DNA from 2 places in the Kribbella ginsengisoli genome. Region 2 is predicted to be linked to the other one. Evidence: riboswitches for the same ligand, from Rfam matches in the RefSeq annotation. Region 2 holds a riboswitch; the other holds the start of a gene.

Region 1 (8,310 bases), on a different contig from region 2:
CGCACTGAATGCCGGTGGCCCCCATCGACATGGGGGCCACCGGCAACGAGCCTCAGGCGGCGGCTGCTGCCTCGGTGAGCTGCTCAGCGGTCGGCTGGAGTTGCGGCGATGCCAGCGTCAGCAGGACATTGGCCACTGCGAATCCGGCGGCCACCAACAGTCCGCGCTGGAAGCCGTCGACCAAGGCCTGCTGCTGCGGGACTCCGCTGGCCAGCGCGTCCGTAGTACGGGTGATGGACAGGGTGGTGACGATCGCCAGGCCCAGGGCGCCGCCGACCTGGTACATCGCGCTCACCACACCCGACGCGGCGCCGGCCTCGTGGTGCTCGACCTCGGAGACCGCGGTGATCTGTCCAGGTACGCCGACCCCCAGGATGCCGAAGCCGAAGATGATGAAGCCCGGCAGTAGGTGGCCGGCGTAGCTGTCGGTCGCGCCGGCCTGGGAGAGCAACAGCAGACCGGCGAAGCTGAGTACCGCGCCGCCCAGTTGCACAGTGCGGGTGCCGAGCTTCTGGACGAGCTGGGAAGCGAGCACCGCGCCGACGATCGCCGCGCCACCCATCGGCAGGAAGTGCAGGCCGGCCTCGAGCGCGGAGTCGCCACGGACCTGCTGCAGGTAGATGGCGGTCAGGAAGAACATCGACAGGAAGCCCGCGCCGTTCAGCGCCAGTGCACCACTCGAGACGCTCAGGGCCCGCGACCGGAACAGCCGCAGCGGGACCAGCGGCGCCTTCGACCGGCGCTCGACCATCACGAAGGCGGCGAGCAGGACCACACCCGCGACGAGGAAGGTGACGACCTCGCCCGAACCCCACCCCTTCGGCTCGGACCGTACGACGGCGTAGACGACAGCCAGCAGACCCGCGGTACCCAGTACTGCGCCCGCGGTGTCGAAGGCGCGGTTGCCGTTCTCGTTGTGCCGGGTGTCGCGGATGTAGACCGGGATCAGCGCGACGAGCCCGACCACGATCGGCACGTTCACGAAGAACACCCATTGCCAGCTCAGCGAGTCGACCAGCAGGCCGCCGGCCACCACCCCGAGCGTGCCGCCGAGGCCGGCCAGGCCGCCCCAGACGCCCATCGCGATGTTGCGTTCCCGGCCGTGCGCGAAGGTGACGGTCAGGATCGCCAGCGCCGCGGGCGACAGCAACGCACCACCCAGGCCCTGAACCGCACGGGCGCCGATCAGGAACTCGGGCGAGTTGGACAGCCCCGCTACCAGCGAGGCGGCACCGAAGAGCACCAGACCGCCGACGAAGACGCGACGCGGGCCGAGGATGTCAGCCATCCGGCCGCCGAGCAGGAGGAAGCCCCCGAACAGCAGCGTGTAGGCGTTGATGACCCATTGCAGTGAGTCGGCGGAGAAGTTCAGGTCCGCCTGGATGTCGGGCAGCGCGACGTTCACGATCGTCACGTCGAGCACCACGATGAACTGCGCCAGCGCCAGGACCGCCAGCGTCGACCAGGGACTGCGTCGCATTGCGTACCTCACAGGGAGAGTGTCTACGTTGTATGTATACGTTGTATGCGTACTTCGTAAACGGTAGGTCTACGTTGTAAACTTGTCAACGTGCCCCCCACCAGCAGCCCGACCACGAAGCGGCTAGACCCGCACACGCTCGCAACCAGCGCGCTGGAGATCGCCGACGCCGAAGGGCTGGATGCGCTCACCATCCGCCGGCTCGCCCAACTGCACGACGTCACGCCGATGGCGCTCTACCGGCACTTCAGCGACAAGGACGACCTGCTCGCCGCGGTCGGCGACCGGATCCTGGCCGACATCGCGCTACCCGAGCCGACCGGCGAGCCGTGGGACATCCAGCTGCAGGCAGTACTGACCGCGCTGGTGAAGGCGCTCCGGCCGCATCCCAAGGCGGCGGGCCTGACGCTGTACCGGATCCTGGTCTCACCCGACGGGCTCGCGCTCGCCGAGCGGACGATGGAGCTGCTGGTCGAGGGCGGCTTCTCTACCGACAACGCAGCAGAGGTCGGCCGGCAGTCGGTCTGCTCACTGATCACGCTGGTGACAGCGGAGCCCGGCGCGACCGAGGACACCGACCCGGTGGCCCGCGAAGACGGCCTGCGCGCCAAGCGCGCCTCACTCGCCGCCCTCTCCCCCCACCGCTACCCGCTGATCACCGCGGCAGCGGACACCCTGATCTGCCCGGCTTCACACGACCAGTACTACGGCCTCGGCATCGACCTCGTGGTCGCCGGGATCCGCGGCGTCCGCGCGGGCCTGCAGGCCTGACCCCGACACACACCTGCTTGCCTCCCGCCACAAGTCAGCTGTGGGGTCTACGCTCCGAAACGAAGTCAGACCATCACACGGAGGTTTTGTCATGGCGGGCAAGTTCGAGCTGTACGAAGACAAGTCGGGCGGGTTCCGGTTCCGCCTCAAGGCCGGCAACGGCGAGATCATCGCCGTCAGCGAGAGCTACAAGAGCAAGGACAGCGCCCTGAACGGCATCGAGTCCGTCAAGAAGAACGCCGGCGACGCGAAGGTCGACGACCAGACCTCTTGATCAGCTGAGAACACAACGGCAGGAACTCCCCGAAGCGGAGCTCCTGCCGTTGTGTCGTTGTGGAGTCAGAGGCCGAGCTCGTGGATGACCTCGCGGACCTCGACGCCGAGCCCCTCAACGGACGCGTCCGGGATCATCGCGGCCAGCTCCTCGACCCGCTCGCGGGTCGCACAGTCCAGCAGGTAGTACCCGGCGAGGAACTCCTTCGCCTCCAGGAACGGCCCGTCCGTCACGGCCGGCACCCCGTCGCGCACCTTGACCACCGACGTCTTGGCCGGCTCGGCCAGCGCGACCGTGCTGTGGAACTCACCCGAGGCCTGCACCGTCTCGAGGAACTTCTCGTGCCCGCTGAAGATCGCCTGCTGCTCGGCCTCGGTCAACGCGTTCAGCACGTCCGGATTGATGTTCAGCACAACGAGATATTTCACGATCTCTCCTTCGCGATCGGCTCCCCGCTGGGAACCTCTTGTCATCAGTACGGAGCGGCCCCCGCCACTTTGACATAGCGTCTGGTCATGACTGAGCTGACTCTCGCGGATGTCCAGGCAGCGGCGGGCCGGATCAAGGGATTCGCGCACCGGACGCCGGTGCTCACCTCGCGCACGCTGAACGAGCGGGTCGGCGCGGAGGTGTTCCTCAAGGCGGAGAACTTCCAGCGGATCGGGGCGTTCAAGTTCCGCGGCGCCTTCAACGCGATCAGCCGGCTCTCGCCCGAGCAGCTGGCCCGCGGTGTCGTGGCGTACTCGTCCGGAAATCACGCCCAAGCCGTCGCACTGGCCGCCAAGCTGGCCGGTACGAAGGCAGTGAACCTGATGCCGAAGGACGCGCCGCCGACCAAGATGGCGGCCACCCGCGGATACGGCGCCGAGGTGGTGACGTACGACCGGTACGGGCAGGACCGGGCAGCCCTGGCCAGGCAGCTGTCCGAGGAGCGCGGGCTGACCCTGATTCCGCCGTACGACCACTACGACGTGATGGCCGGCCAGGGCACGGTCGCCCTGGAGCTGATCGAGGAGGTCGGCCCGATCGGTGCCCTGCTGGTACCGATCGGAGGCGGCGGCCTGATCGCGGGGTGCGCGACGGCGGCGACCGAGTTGTCGCCGGGCATCCGGGTAATAGGTGTGGAGCCGGCGGCGGGCGACGACACCGCCCGGTCGCTGGCAGCGGGTGAGCGGGTCGAGATCGAAGTACCGCGGACGATCGCCGACGGCCAGGCCATCTCCACGCCGGGCGAACTGACCTTCCCGGTCGTCCAGCGGCTGGTGGACGGGATCGAGCTGGTCAGCGACGACGAGATCCGGGCCGCGATGACGTTCGCCTTCGAGCGGCTGAAAGTGGTCGTCGAGCCGAGCGGCGCCTGCGCGCTGGCGGCCTTGCTGGCCGGACGGATCCAGAACCTGCCCGAGTGCGTCGGAGTGGTGATTTCAGGCGGGAACGTGGGCCTCGAGCGGTGGTTCGAGCTGCTCGGAAAGCACTGAGCCAAGGGGGGCCTGAGCACGCACTGTGCTCGTTGTCACAGAAAGCGACTTCGCGATGTGACCGGGGTCACACAAATGTGCTGTGCGGCCGCCTGAGACACGCTCAGACGCGCTCAGGACACCTGATGTTCACCCCGGATCGTTGAGCCGTCAGAGAGCCGTACAGGGCCTTTCCAGAGGGTCTCTGCGCATCTGAGGGTTTGCGTCGTGATCGTTCTGTTATACAGTCGTCGGCGGTTCGACAAATGCGCCGAACTGCGAGTGTGTCAACGCCGAGTCCTGCCAGGCACACCCGCTCCCCTCGAACACCACATGGCAGGAGTGGGGGACCCAGGAAGTTGGGTCCCGACCGTGAGTGGTCGGGTCCCTGGGGTGAAGTCCGCGGGAGCGGACCGGGCTATTGACTCTCAGCCCGAACCCGACAGCTAACTTCACAGGCGTCGGGAGACAACCATGCCCGTCACTGCCCGACGGACAGCGCTTCATGGCGCCGTCAGTCAGTCCAGCGATGCCAGTACCCGGCCCACCGGCCGCGGGTTGGCAAAGCACCGCAAGTCCAGCAAGTCCGCGGCCGCCCCTCGGGCCGCAGCGGCCGTCCTCTCGGTCGGTCTCGCCGTCGGTGGTGGAGCCGCGATCAGCGTGGTCACCGCTCCGCAGACCGCCTCGGCAGCAACCACCGCGAAGCTCACCGCCGGCCAGATCCGCGGCAACGCGAGCATCGCCAGTCGCCCCCTGATTCGCTTCCGCGACTCGGGCAAAACCGTCAAATACGTGCAGAAGACTCTGCGCCTGCGCCAGGACGGCTGGTTCGGCAACAGCACCGTCGGCGCTCTGAAGAAGTTCCAGCGCTCCTGGGGCCTCAGCGCCACCGGCTACATGAACAAGCCGACCTGGGGCCGGCTGACCTGGGCCGCCAACCACGGCGTGCTCTACGGCAAGGTCGGCACCAAGGCCGCCAGCACCACGACCTTCCGCGCGAAGGTCCTGCGCGAGGCCGCGAAGCTCAAGGGCACCCCGTACCGCTACGGCGGCACGTCGACCAAGGGCTTCGACTGCTCCGGCTACACCGGCTACGTCTACAAGAAGGCCGGCAAGAAGCTGCCCCGCACGTCGCGCCAGCAGTACAGCGCCACGAAGCACATCAGCAAGGCGACCGCGAAGGCCGGCGACCTGGTGTTCTTCAAGAGCGGTGGCGGCGGCGTGTACCACGTCGGCATCTACGCCGGCGGCGGCATGCTGTGGCACGCCTCGAAGCCGGGCAAGCCGGTGGCCAAGGCGAAGATCTGGACCAGCAGCGTGGCCTTCGGCCGCGTCTGAGGATCCAACCCGTCAGCGGCACTGACTCCCCCCTCGGGCCGCTGACCTGACAACCGGTCGTGGCGTCGTCACCCCCCACCCCTCCGACGACGCCCGGCCGGTTGTCCACTTTCTAGGTATCGAGCAATCCCGCGTCGTGGGCGAGGATCGCCACCTGGACCCGGTTGGTGGCGTCCAGCTTCACCAGCACCCGCGAGACATGTGCCTTCACGGTCGCCTCGCTCATGAACAGCTCCCGGCCGATGTCCGCGTTCGACAACCCACGCGCGACCGCCGCCAGTACTTCGCGCTCCCGATCGGTGAGCGCGGTCAGCCGTTCCCGCGCGGTCCGCTGCCGGTCGGTCCGCGGATCCGCCGCGAAGTGCCCGATCAGCCGCTTCGTCACGGCCGGCGAGAGCATCGCGTCGCCGGCCGCCACCACCCGGACCGCCTGGACCAGCTCACGCGGAGGCGTGTCCTTGAGCAGGAACCCACTCGCCCCCGCCTGCAGCGCCCGGAACACGTAGTCGTCCAGGTCGAAGGTGGTCAGTACGACGACCTTCGGCGGATCCGGCAAGGCCTGGACCTCCCGGGTCGCGGCCAGCCCGTCCAGCCGTGGCATCCGGATGTCCATCAGGACGACGTCCGGCCGGTGCCGGCGGACCATCGCGGCCGCGTCCGCGCCGTCATCGGCCTCCGCGACCACCTCGAGATCGTCGGCCGACTCCAGGATCATCTTCAGCCCGGCCCGGACCAGCGCCTCGTCGTCCACGATCAACAGCCGCGTCATCGCTCTCCCTCTTTGCCATCGGGCTCTGCAATCTCTGACCCCACCCCGCCACCCCGGTCAGTAGGGCAACCAGGCTTCCACGCGCCACCCACCGTCCTGAGTAGGTCCGGCGTCGAGACGCCCACCGGACAGCGTCACGCGCTCGCGCAGCCCGACGAGCCCCGCGCCGGAGCCGGGCAACAGTGAATCAGCCGCCACCGGCCGGACGTTCGTCACCCGCACATTGACCCCGGTCCCGGGCGCGCCTTCCACCAGTACCTCGGTATGGACCCCGCGCGCATGCTTGTGCACATTCGTCAGCGCCTCCTGGACGACCCGGTAGACCGTCCGCCCGACCAGAGCCGGCACGTCGTCCGGCAGCGTCAATGAGCTCGTCACCTGGACGCCGGCCGCGCGGGACGCCTGCACCAACCGCTCCAGGTCGGCGGCACGTGGTACCGGAGCGAGGTCGGCGCCGTTCTGGCTCACGTCGGTCCGCAGGACGCCGAGCACCTCGCGCAGGTCCTCCATCGCCTGCCGGGCGGTCTCGCGGATCAGCCCGGCCGAGCTCTCCACCTTGTCCGGGCCAACCGCTGGGTTCACCTCGAGGCCGCCGGCGTGGAGCGCGATCAGCGAGACCTTGTGGGCCAGTACGTCGTGCATCTCCTGCGCGATCCGGGCCCGCTCGCCCAGCCGCGCCTGCTCGGCTCTCAGTTCGCGCTCGGCCTCCGCACGCTCGGCCCGGTCCCGCAGCGACACCATCAGGTCCCGCCGGGCGCCGACGTAGGCACCGACCGCCACCCAGGCGCCGATCAGGAAGGGGCCGGTGAAGATCGGAACCCAGAGGTCGCCGTTCGACGGGCGGTTCTGGAGGATGTAGGCGACGTACGCCGCGAAGGTGAGAACGGCCAGCGCCAGGTCTCGCCGGCGGATGGCCAGCGTCAGCAGGGCCAGCCCGACCGGCATGAAGATCCCGGCCGAGCCGAGCGCGACCACCGCGATGACGGTGACGGTGACCGGGTACTTGCGGCGCCACCACAGGGCCAGCGACGCGACGATGCCGACGCCGAGCACCATCCAGTCGCCGGTGTGCCAGCCGGGTTTGCCGGAGGACGCCTGCGCGACGATCGTGAGCAGGCTGAACGCGACGTACAGGACGTCCCGGATGCGCGGGGCGCGCCGGATGAACCAGGCGTACCAGCGCCGCAACCGTTGCATTGAGTCAGCGTAGTCGCGGCACGTCAGGACTTACGTCCCTCTTCCGTTGATGCCTGGTGTCCCCCATCGGGTGGGGGTCCGCCGCGTTCCGGGCGACTTAAGTAGGGGGTGACCGCAGACGGTCGGTCGATGTGGCGAGGGGGGTCCGGCCGGAAGAGTAAGGGGCATGATCACAGTCGAGAACCTCAGCAAGCGCTACGGCCACCACGCGGCGGTCAGCGACGTCTCCTTCACGGTCGAGCCGGGCAGCATCACCGGCTTCCTCGGCCCGAACGGCGCCGGCAAGTCGACCACGCTGCGCATGCTGACGGGGCTCACCCCGCCCAGCTCGGGCCGCGCCACCATCGCCGGCAAGAAGTACGCCGACCTGCCCAACCCCGGGCGCGTCGTCGGTGTCATGCTCGACGCGGCGGCCCAGCACCCCGGCCGGACCGGTCGCGAGACGCTGCTGCTCAACGCGTCTCTGCTCGGCGTACCGAACAGCCGGGCGGACGAGATGCTGGAGGCTGTCGGGCTCACGGGGGCCGCGAAGCGCCGGGTCGGTCAGTACTCGCTGGGGATGCGGCAGCGGCTCGGCATCGCCGCAGCGCTGCTCGGCGACCCCGCCGCGCTGATCCTGGACGAGCCGGCCAACGGTATGGACCCTGAGGGCATCCGCTGGATGCGTGGACTGCTGCAGGACTTCGCCTCCCGCGGCGGCACGGTGATCCTGTCCAGCCACCTGCTGGGCGAGGTCCAGGCGACCGTCGACCGGCTGGTCGTGATCGGCGGCGGCAAGATCGTCGCGAACGGCTCCCTGGAGGAACTGCTGGCCGGTAGCGGCACGCTCGTCCGCGGTCTCGACCCGATCGGCCTGAACGAGGCCCTGACCGCCGCCGGACTCAACCTCGAGCCCCTGTACGACGGCGCGCTGCGCGTCGACGCAACCGCCGAGCAGGTCGGCCGCGCGGCGGCTGCCGCCGGCCAGGTCCTGATCGAACTGCGCGAGAGCGACGGCGCCGGCCTGGAGGAGCTGTTCTTCCAG
Region 2 (8,310 bases):
GCGAGCTGAGCCCACGGTACGAAGAGCAGCATCACAAGAGGTACGTCGACGTCCTTACAGACGCGGTGAAGCAGACCAGCGCCAGTGCACCCCGAAACATTGCCCTGACCGGGCCGTACGGCAGCGGCAAGAGCAGCGTTGTGGATGGCCTCAAACAACGGCTGGACGCGGAGGTCAAGACATGGTTCAGCCCCCGCCGGTCGAGTTCACGCGTGGTCAACATCTCGCTGGCGAGCCTCGGGACCAACGAGTCCACAGAAGCGGACGACGAGAAGACCTCCAACCGCATCCAGAAGGAGATCGTCAAGCAACTGCTCTACCGCGAGCCGGCAGCGCGAATGCCCTCATCGCGCTACCGACGGATCCAGCCCTTTCGTTGGTGGCCGGCCTTTGTCGGCGCCCTCTTCGTCGCGGGTGTCTTCTGGGCAGGCGTCGAGCTGATCGGCAAGCCTGCCCGCCTTGCTCACGATACGTCCACCTTGCTCGCGGCCGCGGCCCTGCTCGCACTCGTCGCGGTGGTCGCACAGTGGCGGCTAGCAGGACGCGTCTGGCTGGAGAAGTTCAGCGCCGGGCCAGCGACGGTGACGTTGTCCAAGCCCAGCAACTCCTACTTCGACGATTATCTCGACGAGATCGTCTACTTCTTCACCGCGACGAGTTGCCGGATCGTTGTCTTCGAGGATCTCGACCGGTTCAACAACGCACGCATCTTCGAGACTTTGCGCGGCCTGAACACAATCCTGAACAGTGCCCAGCAACTCAAGCCGAACGAGAGTCCTGTCAGGTTCGTCTACGCCGTCCGGGACAGCATCTTCGATCTTCTCGACGCGGACGCGGGGTCTGATGTCGAGGCAGCGGCCATGGTGGCGCCACGCTCCCATGGCCGGCCGGTAGAACCGCCGAGCACGAGCCGTACGAAATTCTTCGATCTCGTCATCCCCCTGGTTCCGTTCATCACCGCCCGGACGTCCCGAGACCTGTTGTCCCAGGTCATGCAGGCCAGCCCCGACTGTCCGGGCGCCGAAGTCATCAAGCTCGTCGCCGGCCACATCACGGACATGAGGCTCATCTACAACATCCACAACGAGTTCGAGGTCTTCAAGACCCAGATCCTCCCGGCCTATGGCGGGCTCCCAGGTCTTACCGCCGATCAACTCTTCGCCATGGTCGCCTACAAGAACCTGCACCTCAGCGACTTCGAGAAGATCCGAAGCGGCACCAGCGGACTCGACAAGGTCTACGACGCCTATCGATTCCTAGTCAACGAGCAGATCGCCAACCACGAGACGCGCATCGGCGAGCTCCGGGAGCACCTCGACAACGGCCAACTGTCACCGGAGCGATGCGCCGACCTCGGCGCCCGCCTCACGGCGTTCCTTCATGCAGTGGAGGAGCTCTATGGTCAGCCTCGCCCCGACTCGGAGGCAAAGCGGATCCAAGTGGCCGGTTCAGCTCATTACTCGCTGGCAGAAGCACAGTCTCCCGAGTTCTGGGCTGCAGCAGCCAATAGCTCGGGCGTCCAGCTATATCTCGCAGGCACCTGGCGATCCATGACATTGTCGAGTCTGCTCACAGGCGCGGGCATCACGACAACTCCCGAGGAACTACAGTCGGAATCCCACGCCAGCTGGACGGCGCAAATTAGCGACGCACAGGATGCCATCGCGGCGATCCGATGGGCCAACATGACCAAGATCCTCGCTGCCCAAGATCTGACGGTCGCCACAAATGGTGGACCGAAGCCGCTGAGGGCGGTCGCCGCGCAGGCTCTCGGTTCACCTCTGGCCATGGACCTGCTGACAGCCGGCTACATCGACGAGAACTTCGCGCTGTACGTCGCCCAGTACTACGAGACCCACTTGAGCGCGGCAGCCAAGAACTTCATCTTGCAGGTGACTGAACGCGGCGAACAGGACGTCGAGTACAGGTTCGGCCCGGCACACGACGTTCGCGACCTTCTGGAAGAGCTCGGCCCCGACTTCCTCGGCACCCGCAGCGCACAGAACATCGCAATTTTCGACTATCTCCTGACTGCGTCGCCGGCGCTCGCCGAGGTTGCAGTCGAGAACCTGACCCACGACGACAGCGACCCCGCGTTCATTCACAGCTACATCGCTCGGGGAGAGCACCCGAAACTGCTCATCAGCAAACTCAGCCCCATCTGGGACCAGACATTCACCTTCATCGCGGCGCTGGACGTACCGTCTGCCGACCTGTTGAACACCGCACTAGAACACTCCTCGCCGGACCGCTCCTACGCGACCAACGACGCCGTCGCGCGCATCGTCGACATCGAGGCGAGCACTCTGCCAGTGTTGACCACGGGCGGCGACGGCGACCCTCGAAACACTGCCGTGGTGCTCTCGCAACTCGGCGTGCAGTTGCAGGACGTCCAGCCACTCACGCGGAAGCTCCGCGACCAGGCGCGCGAGTTGAGCATCTACCGAGTCACTCGCTCGAACCTCGACGTGGTGGCCGGCGGTTCGACCGCCCTCGATGAGCTCCTGGCCCAGGACAAGGAGATCTTCATCCATGTGACGGCGAACATGTCCGACTACCTCCGCATCCTCGAAGACGATCAGGACATGCGCTCGATCGAGGATCCAGAGCGTTTCGACACCGTCCTCAATTCCCTGATGAACGTGTCCGAGGAATCGATCTCCACCCTCTTGCAGCGGTGTGCCCCTTCTTGCCAGGTCCACGATCTGAGAGACGTTCCGAAACAAGTCTGGCGGCCCGTCGTCGCAGAGCGTCGCTGTTCCACGAGTGCCAGGAACATCCTGAGCTACCTCGAGTCGTTCGGAGAGTTCGACGACCCGCTCGGACGACTGGTCGCGGAGGCGGGCAGCATCAGCGCTATCGCTGATGCGTCTGCAGAGCAGCGACAGGCGCTCGCCGTCCACATTGTCAACGCGGACTCGGTCCCACTCGAGCGGCTTGAGCCGCTGCTCGAGTCCTTGGAACTCGAGGCATCGCTACCTGCAGATGCCGTAATTCGTCAGATTGGCCCCGAGGTACCGAATCTCGTCGCCAAGCACCTACTGACCGACGGTCCGGACGCCTATGAGCTGGTCGCAGGAGAACGATGGCCGATCAGGCGCGATCTGATCTCAGCATCCGAGTCGTTCCCGGAGTACCTGGACCAGATCTCACTGACCGGTACGGAACTGGTCTCCCTCGTGACGGGAGGGATTGCGCCAGCGCGCGTGCGCACGGCAATCCTGGCCGATTCCAACCGCCTGACGCGACTGACCGCAGACGAAGCGACCCACATCAGCAGTTACCTTGCCGCTGGAGGGATCCGGATTCCCTCCAGCTCGCTAGTTGCTCTCACCACCGCCGGTGCCGAGCCCTACCCTGTCCTGCAGCTGCTGGTCAACCAGGTCGATACCCTGACTGCCGCCGAAATAGGTCACTTCTTCGGCGCGATGCCGGCCCCCTACAACGCGATCTCGTCGTCAGACCCCGTCAGCCCGGCAACGGTTCCGGACACTCATCGCGACCTCTTCGAGCAGCTCAAGTCAGCCGGCCATCTCCACTCCTTCGAGAAAGTCCGCAACAAACCACTCCTCCGAGTCGCCCGACTCGCGTGAGCGGCGCAGCCCCACTCTCGCTACTGTGCTTCGTGCGGCGGATCCGTTCGCGCTCCCCGACCTCGACCGTGTCGAAGTACTCGAGGCGATGGCCGTGGTCTTTCTGACAGACGGGGATAGTACGGCGCTGGTATCGATCGCCGGCGTTTTGGGGCGGCACCTGCGGTGTAGTCAGGCTCCTGGCCAAGCGTCCCGGCGCGTGAGACCTGCCAGCTGACTTGCGGCAAGCGCGGTTGGTTTGGGTTTGCCGCTCGTCTGACCCGAAATTTGGAGTTTCCGTTGTACCAGCGGTACTGGGGCGATGATCGTCCGGTCGATCTTCTGCCGGCGGCGACTCCGACCACTGCCTCGCGGCCAACCGCCCGCGGGCAGTCGACCCTGGGCGCCAGCAGGGGCACTGCGACAGGTCATCGCTGGCTCCCGACCCAGAGTGGTCGCATGCGCCGGATTGCTCGATCGCTGTCTCGCACAGTTGAGCCGAGCAGCACTCGCAATTGGGGCAGGGTCGCCGGCGTCCCAAGTTTGTTGGGTCACTCATCGGAGCCTGTCAGCGATGGCTCTGCCAAGGTTGGAGGCGGCAGCCTTATCCGGATGGTTGCGGCTCGTTGGAAGGTGTAGGGGCTCTAGGTCACGAATCCCGATCTCCCAGCTCGCGGTCCACTCTTCAGTTGAGCGTGGTTCGACTCCCATGACCCGGCAGTAGGTCACCTCCCGAAGCGGGATGAGTCGCGCGTCGATCGTCGGGCGGGGATCTTGCCTGTTCGAGCCGTCGAGCTCCCAGTCCGGAATCACGTTGGCCAGGCTCGCTGTCACAAGACCGACATCGGTCAAAGCGACGTACCGCCACGTAGTCACAGGGTCGCCGTTGTCGGCTCGGCTCTGGGCTTTGATGGATAAGGCGCTGTGGATCGCGCTGTTGCCCACCAGCGAGGCCACGACTTGAAGAACGACGGTAGGCGGCTCCAGCTGTTCTTCCGGCCCGCTCAGCGACTTCAGTACCGCGCGCAACTGGTCGAGGCTGATCTCCATCAGGTGCTCTTCTTTGACGATGCTCCGCCTGCCGAAGACGTCGGCGGAGGAGGCGGAGGCGGCTTGCTAATCGACTCTGGCGGTTTCGGCGGGGCCGGCTTCCAGCCGCCTTTGACTGATCGTTGGCTCTTGGCATTCGGCACGATGTCTACTTTCCCGTTGTGGTAGGCCTGCCCCCGGACGAGGGTGGCGGGGGCGGTGGGTTTCGAGGCCGTACCGGTGGGCCAACCACCTTGGGTTTCCACCCTCGCTCCTCTGTCGGACCAGGCGTGGCCGGCCTGCTGTGGATCGGGTTATTTCTTGGCACTGGTCGGGCCGCCTTTGCTGGATTTTGGGGGTGCCGGAACGAACTGGCCGGATCCGGTGTCGCGCTTCACCCATTCGCTTGATTCGCCGCTCTTCTTGGCGACGGTCTTACCGGTGGTCTTCTTCTTCGCGGCCGGTGGTGTTGCCCGGTATCCGCCGTGTCCTGGTGGGAGGTTCTTAGCCATCGGGTTGCCCTCCTTCGGCTTGGTTCTCCAGTGTGAGCTGATCAGCGGAGTCGAGAGAGATCAGTTCGATCGAGATAGCGGAGTCACAGGCCACAACAACACCTTCGGAGTCGGGGATTGGATCGCCGATCCGGCCGTCCGCGTCGACGGTGTAGCAGTACTCGAGGAACAGCTGGTGCTTCTCCGGGAACGACGAGCTGTAGGAGTTTTCGCCGTAGTACCCGGCGATCCACTTCTCCTGGGAGGTAAGGATCCGGACGAAGCAGGGGCTGCGGTCCTGGAACGCCTTGTCCCAGGCTGTAGGTGTCGGGTCGTACGACAGCCGGTTGGTGAACCAGCGGCAGATCTTGGCTTCATGGAGCCAGGCTGTGTGGTCGTCGGAGAGCCGGAACAGCGCTAGTACGGCCGGAAGGACGAACCCGCCGGCCAGCCCGATCGCGGCCCCGAGCCGGGGGTGATGGATCAGGGCACCGGTTCCGCCTGCTGCGTCGACCAGCGTCCGGCCGCCGATGATCAGGTAGGTCAGGCCAAAGATTGCCGACCACACGATCGCGCCGACGAGTCTCGTCGACAGGTCGACGTCGGTTGGCCGGCGACCGCGCAGGTTGACCCGGACGCCTTGGTAGACGAAGCCCGGCACGACGAACAACAGCAAGATCAGCAACTGGGTGCTCGTCGACGGGATCGACACCTAGCCTCCTCCTGTCTTCTGAGGTACTGATGGGAGACTGCACGCCGGGCGCCAAGGATGTTTTCGCCATCCTTGGCGCCCGACTTGGTTCAGTTTTCGCGGCGGACACCCTTGAACGGCTTGCCGTCGGCCTTGCCGTCCATGAACTTCCCGGATCCGGTGTCGCGCTTCACCCAGCCGGAGGGGGTGCTGACCTGCGAGCGACCGGTGACTGCTCCGCGGCGGCTGCCGCTGCCAGTGTTCTTTGCCATGAGTACTGCTCCTTTGGTGCTGGTCGCCGGGTCCCTGATTGGACTCGGCTCTACACCCTTTGGTGTATGTGCCGAAGTGGCGACTACCCCCCAGACTTCCGTTGGATTTTTTGGCGGATCCGGGCGGCCCGTGCGACGGCGTTGGCCGCCCTGGTGGTGGAGACGGTTCGACGAGCAGCCTTGGCTTTCGGGGTCCCCAATGACGACCGCTCGATCTTGGATCTGATGTCGCTCATGCGCCTCTTTCCTTGCGGAGCCGGCCACGCTGGTTGGCGATGGCCCGTTCGACGGTCTTCGGCGTGATGCCTAGTTCTTCTGCGATCTCGGTCTGTGTCGTCCCGACGGCCATCAGTTGGAAGATCCTGCGGTCGCGAGGGCTCATCCGGCCCAGCAGTTCGATGCCGGTCATCTGGTCGATAACCAGCTGCTCCGGGTCGGGGTCTTGCCTCCGCAGTTGCTGCAGCGGGTCGGGGTCGGGGCTGGTCGTGTCGTTCGGGGCGTCGTGGAGGAGCCACTGGCGGTAGATGTTCGGGAACCGCATCAGGCACTGCCCGATGAAGAAGGTCCGCAGCGAGGCACCCCGCCGGTAGTCCCACTTTCCAGCAGCAAGAACCGTACGGAAATGGAACAACGCCACTCCCACCGTCTCCTGGGCCAGGTCCTCGACCAGGTCCGCATCATCAAACGCTCCTCGAGGCGGTTCCTTCAGACCGCCGTACCCTCGTTGCAGGCAGTAGTGCCGGATGAGGCCGCGCCGGATCCAGGACCCGATCACCGCCAGGCCGTACTTAGCCATCTCGCGCTCGAACTCGAGGTAGTCCAGGCCGTGGAAGTTCTGGAAGGCCAGACCCGTGACCAGATCGAAGTCAGCCGCCAGGCGGTCGACACGATCCGCTCCATCTACTTCCGCAGCGTCGATGTCGGCAGCATCACCTGCCCATTTCGATGCCAGGCCTACGTCTGGTTCTAACGGCGCGGCGGAACCTGCCGGCGGCTTCACCAGCTGCTCCTGACGGGCCGGTGACATGACCAACCTCTCTGGCGGGGTGACCACGACTCCGTCGGGGTCACCCCTTCATATGTGCTGCTTTCTCGATTCCCCCCCAACCTCACGCAAAGTTTTTTCTGGGCGCAGCTGAGTGACCCGCCGGTCGCCTGAAATAGGCCTGCTACCGGCGGAGTGTGAGCGGCCTCGCTCGTTGGGCCTGGCGGCGCAACAAGGCGCACGCGGTCGTCTCCGGGCGGCACACAGCCACCCGAGAACCCGTTACTGGGCATGGTTCGACTTTCGGCACGCCTGCGAAGTTAGCTGTCGGGTTCGGGCTGAGAGTCAATAGCCCGGTCCGCTCCCGCGGACTTCACCCCAGGGACCCGACCACTCACGGTCGAGACCCAACTTCCTGGGTCCCCCACCCCTGCCACGGGCTTGTTTCGAGGGGAGTACGCACGCCTGGCAGGGCTCGGCGTTGACGTGCATACGGTTCGTCGCATTCGGTGAACCACCCATCAAGGTATAACAGAATGATCACGACGCAAAGACACTTATCCACAGGGCGCGTCGGTACCGGTTCCGTGCTTTGGTCACCTACAAATCCGCTGGTCAGGCACCCATTTCCGCAATGACCCGAGTGGCGCCGGACGAACTCCAACGCTGCTCACAGGTGGCGCCACCGCGAGCGGAAGCGCGTTGTGAACCTGGAAGGGCATCAACTGCCACCCCGCCGACCTCCACGATCCCGGACGCAGCGCCGGACGGCGCGGCGGCTGCCGTTTACCACCGCCGGGTAGCCGCGGCCTAGTTCACGCGGTGCCGACCTTGGGCTGTGTCGTCAGGTCGACGGCCGGCCCGCAGACTGCTGCCAGGTAACGATCGCCGATGTTTCAAGGCTGGTGTTGACCTCAGAGGTCGTCTGGCTCTGGTCGGTGGGTGGTGCGGGAGCAGCCAAGGTGTGAACTCCATTCGCGGAGGCGACGGAGGGCGTGTTCTAAGTCGCGGTGGAAGGCGAGAGGGTCGGAGGGGGCGGCGTCTTCCAAGTAGCAGGATTCCCAGAATGTGCGTAGGGCGGAGAGCTCTTCGGTGATGGCGCCGTGCTGGTGCCAGCACGGGGGGACGACTTTGTGGTCGAGGCGGTAGCGGGTGATGAACCACTGGACCCAGTCCATGAGGCGGTCGAGCTCTTCAGTGACGGTGACGTCGTCCAGGTCGCGCCAGCAGACGACGAAGGGATCGTCGATGGCGGCACCTGACATCGACA

Evidence for each region. Region 2 has a riboswitch for cyclic di-AMP ahead of ABD768_RS41135 (RNA polymerase sigma factor). Riboswitches for the same ligand answer to the same signal wherever they lie in the genome.
Region 1: another riboswitch for cyclic di-AMP. It lies ahead of ABD768_RS24120 (C40 family peptidase); the one in region 2 lies ahead of ABD768_RS41135 (RNA polymerase sigma factor).

What each region holds. Positions count from the first base shown of each region.
Region 1 is NZ_BAABAA010000007.1:125,898-134,207, forward strand. It holds gene ABD768_RS24090 (phytanoyl-CoA dioxygenase family protein) at 1-8, shown strand, start outside; gene ABD768_RS24095 (MFS transporter) at 53-1,480, opposite strand; gene ABD768_RS24100 (TetR/AcrR family transcriptional regulator) at 1,571-2,251, shown strand; gene ABD768_RS24105 (YegP family protein) at 2,343-2,525, shown strand; gene ABD768_RS24110 (YciI family protein) at 2,591-2,953, opposite strand; gene ABD768_RS24115 (threo-3-hydroxy-L-aspartate ammonia-lyase) at 3,041-4,003, shown strand; cyclic di-AMP (ydaO/yuaA leader) riboswitch at 4,264-4,457, shown strand; gene ABD768_RS24120 (C40 family peptidase) at 4,457-5,320, shown strand; gene ABD768_RS24125 (response regulator) at 5,433-6,089, opposite strand; gene ABD768_RS24130 (sensor histidine kinase) at 6,147-7,286, opposite strand; gene ABD768_RS24135 (ABC transporter ATP-binding protein) at 7,453-8,310, shown strand, end outside.
Region 2 is NZ_BAABAA010000022.1:30,461-38,770, reverse strand. It holds gene ABD768_RS41160 (YobI family P-loop NTPase) at 1-3,593, shown strand, start outside; gene ABD768_RS41155 (hypothetical protein) at 4,128-4,622, opposite strand; gene ABD768_RS41150 (hypothetical protein) at 4,916-5,113, opposite strand; gene ABD768_RS41145 (DUF6338 family protein) at 5,106-5,804, opposite strand; gene ABD768_RS41140 (hypothetical protein) at 5,894-6,055, opposite strand; gene ABD768_RS41135 (RNA polymerase sigma factor) at 6,288-7,082, opposite strand; cyclic di-AMP (ydaO/yuaA leader) riboswitch at 7,336-7,492, opposite strand; gene ABD768_RS41130 (hypothetical protein) at 7,955-8,310, opposite strand, start outside.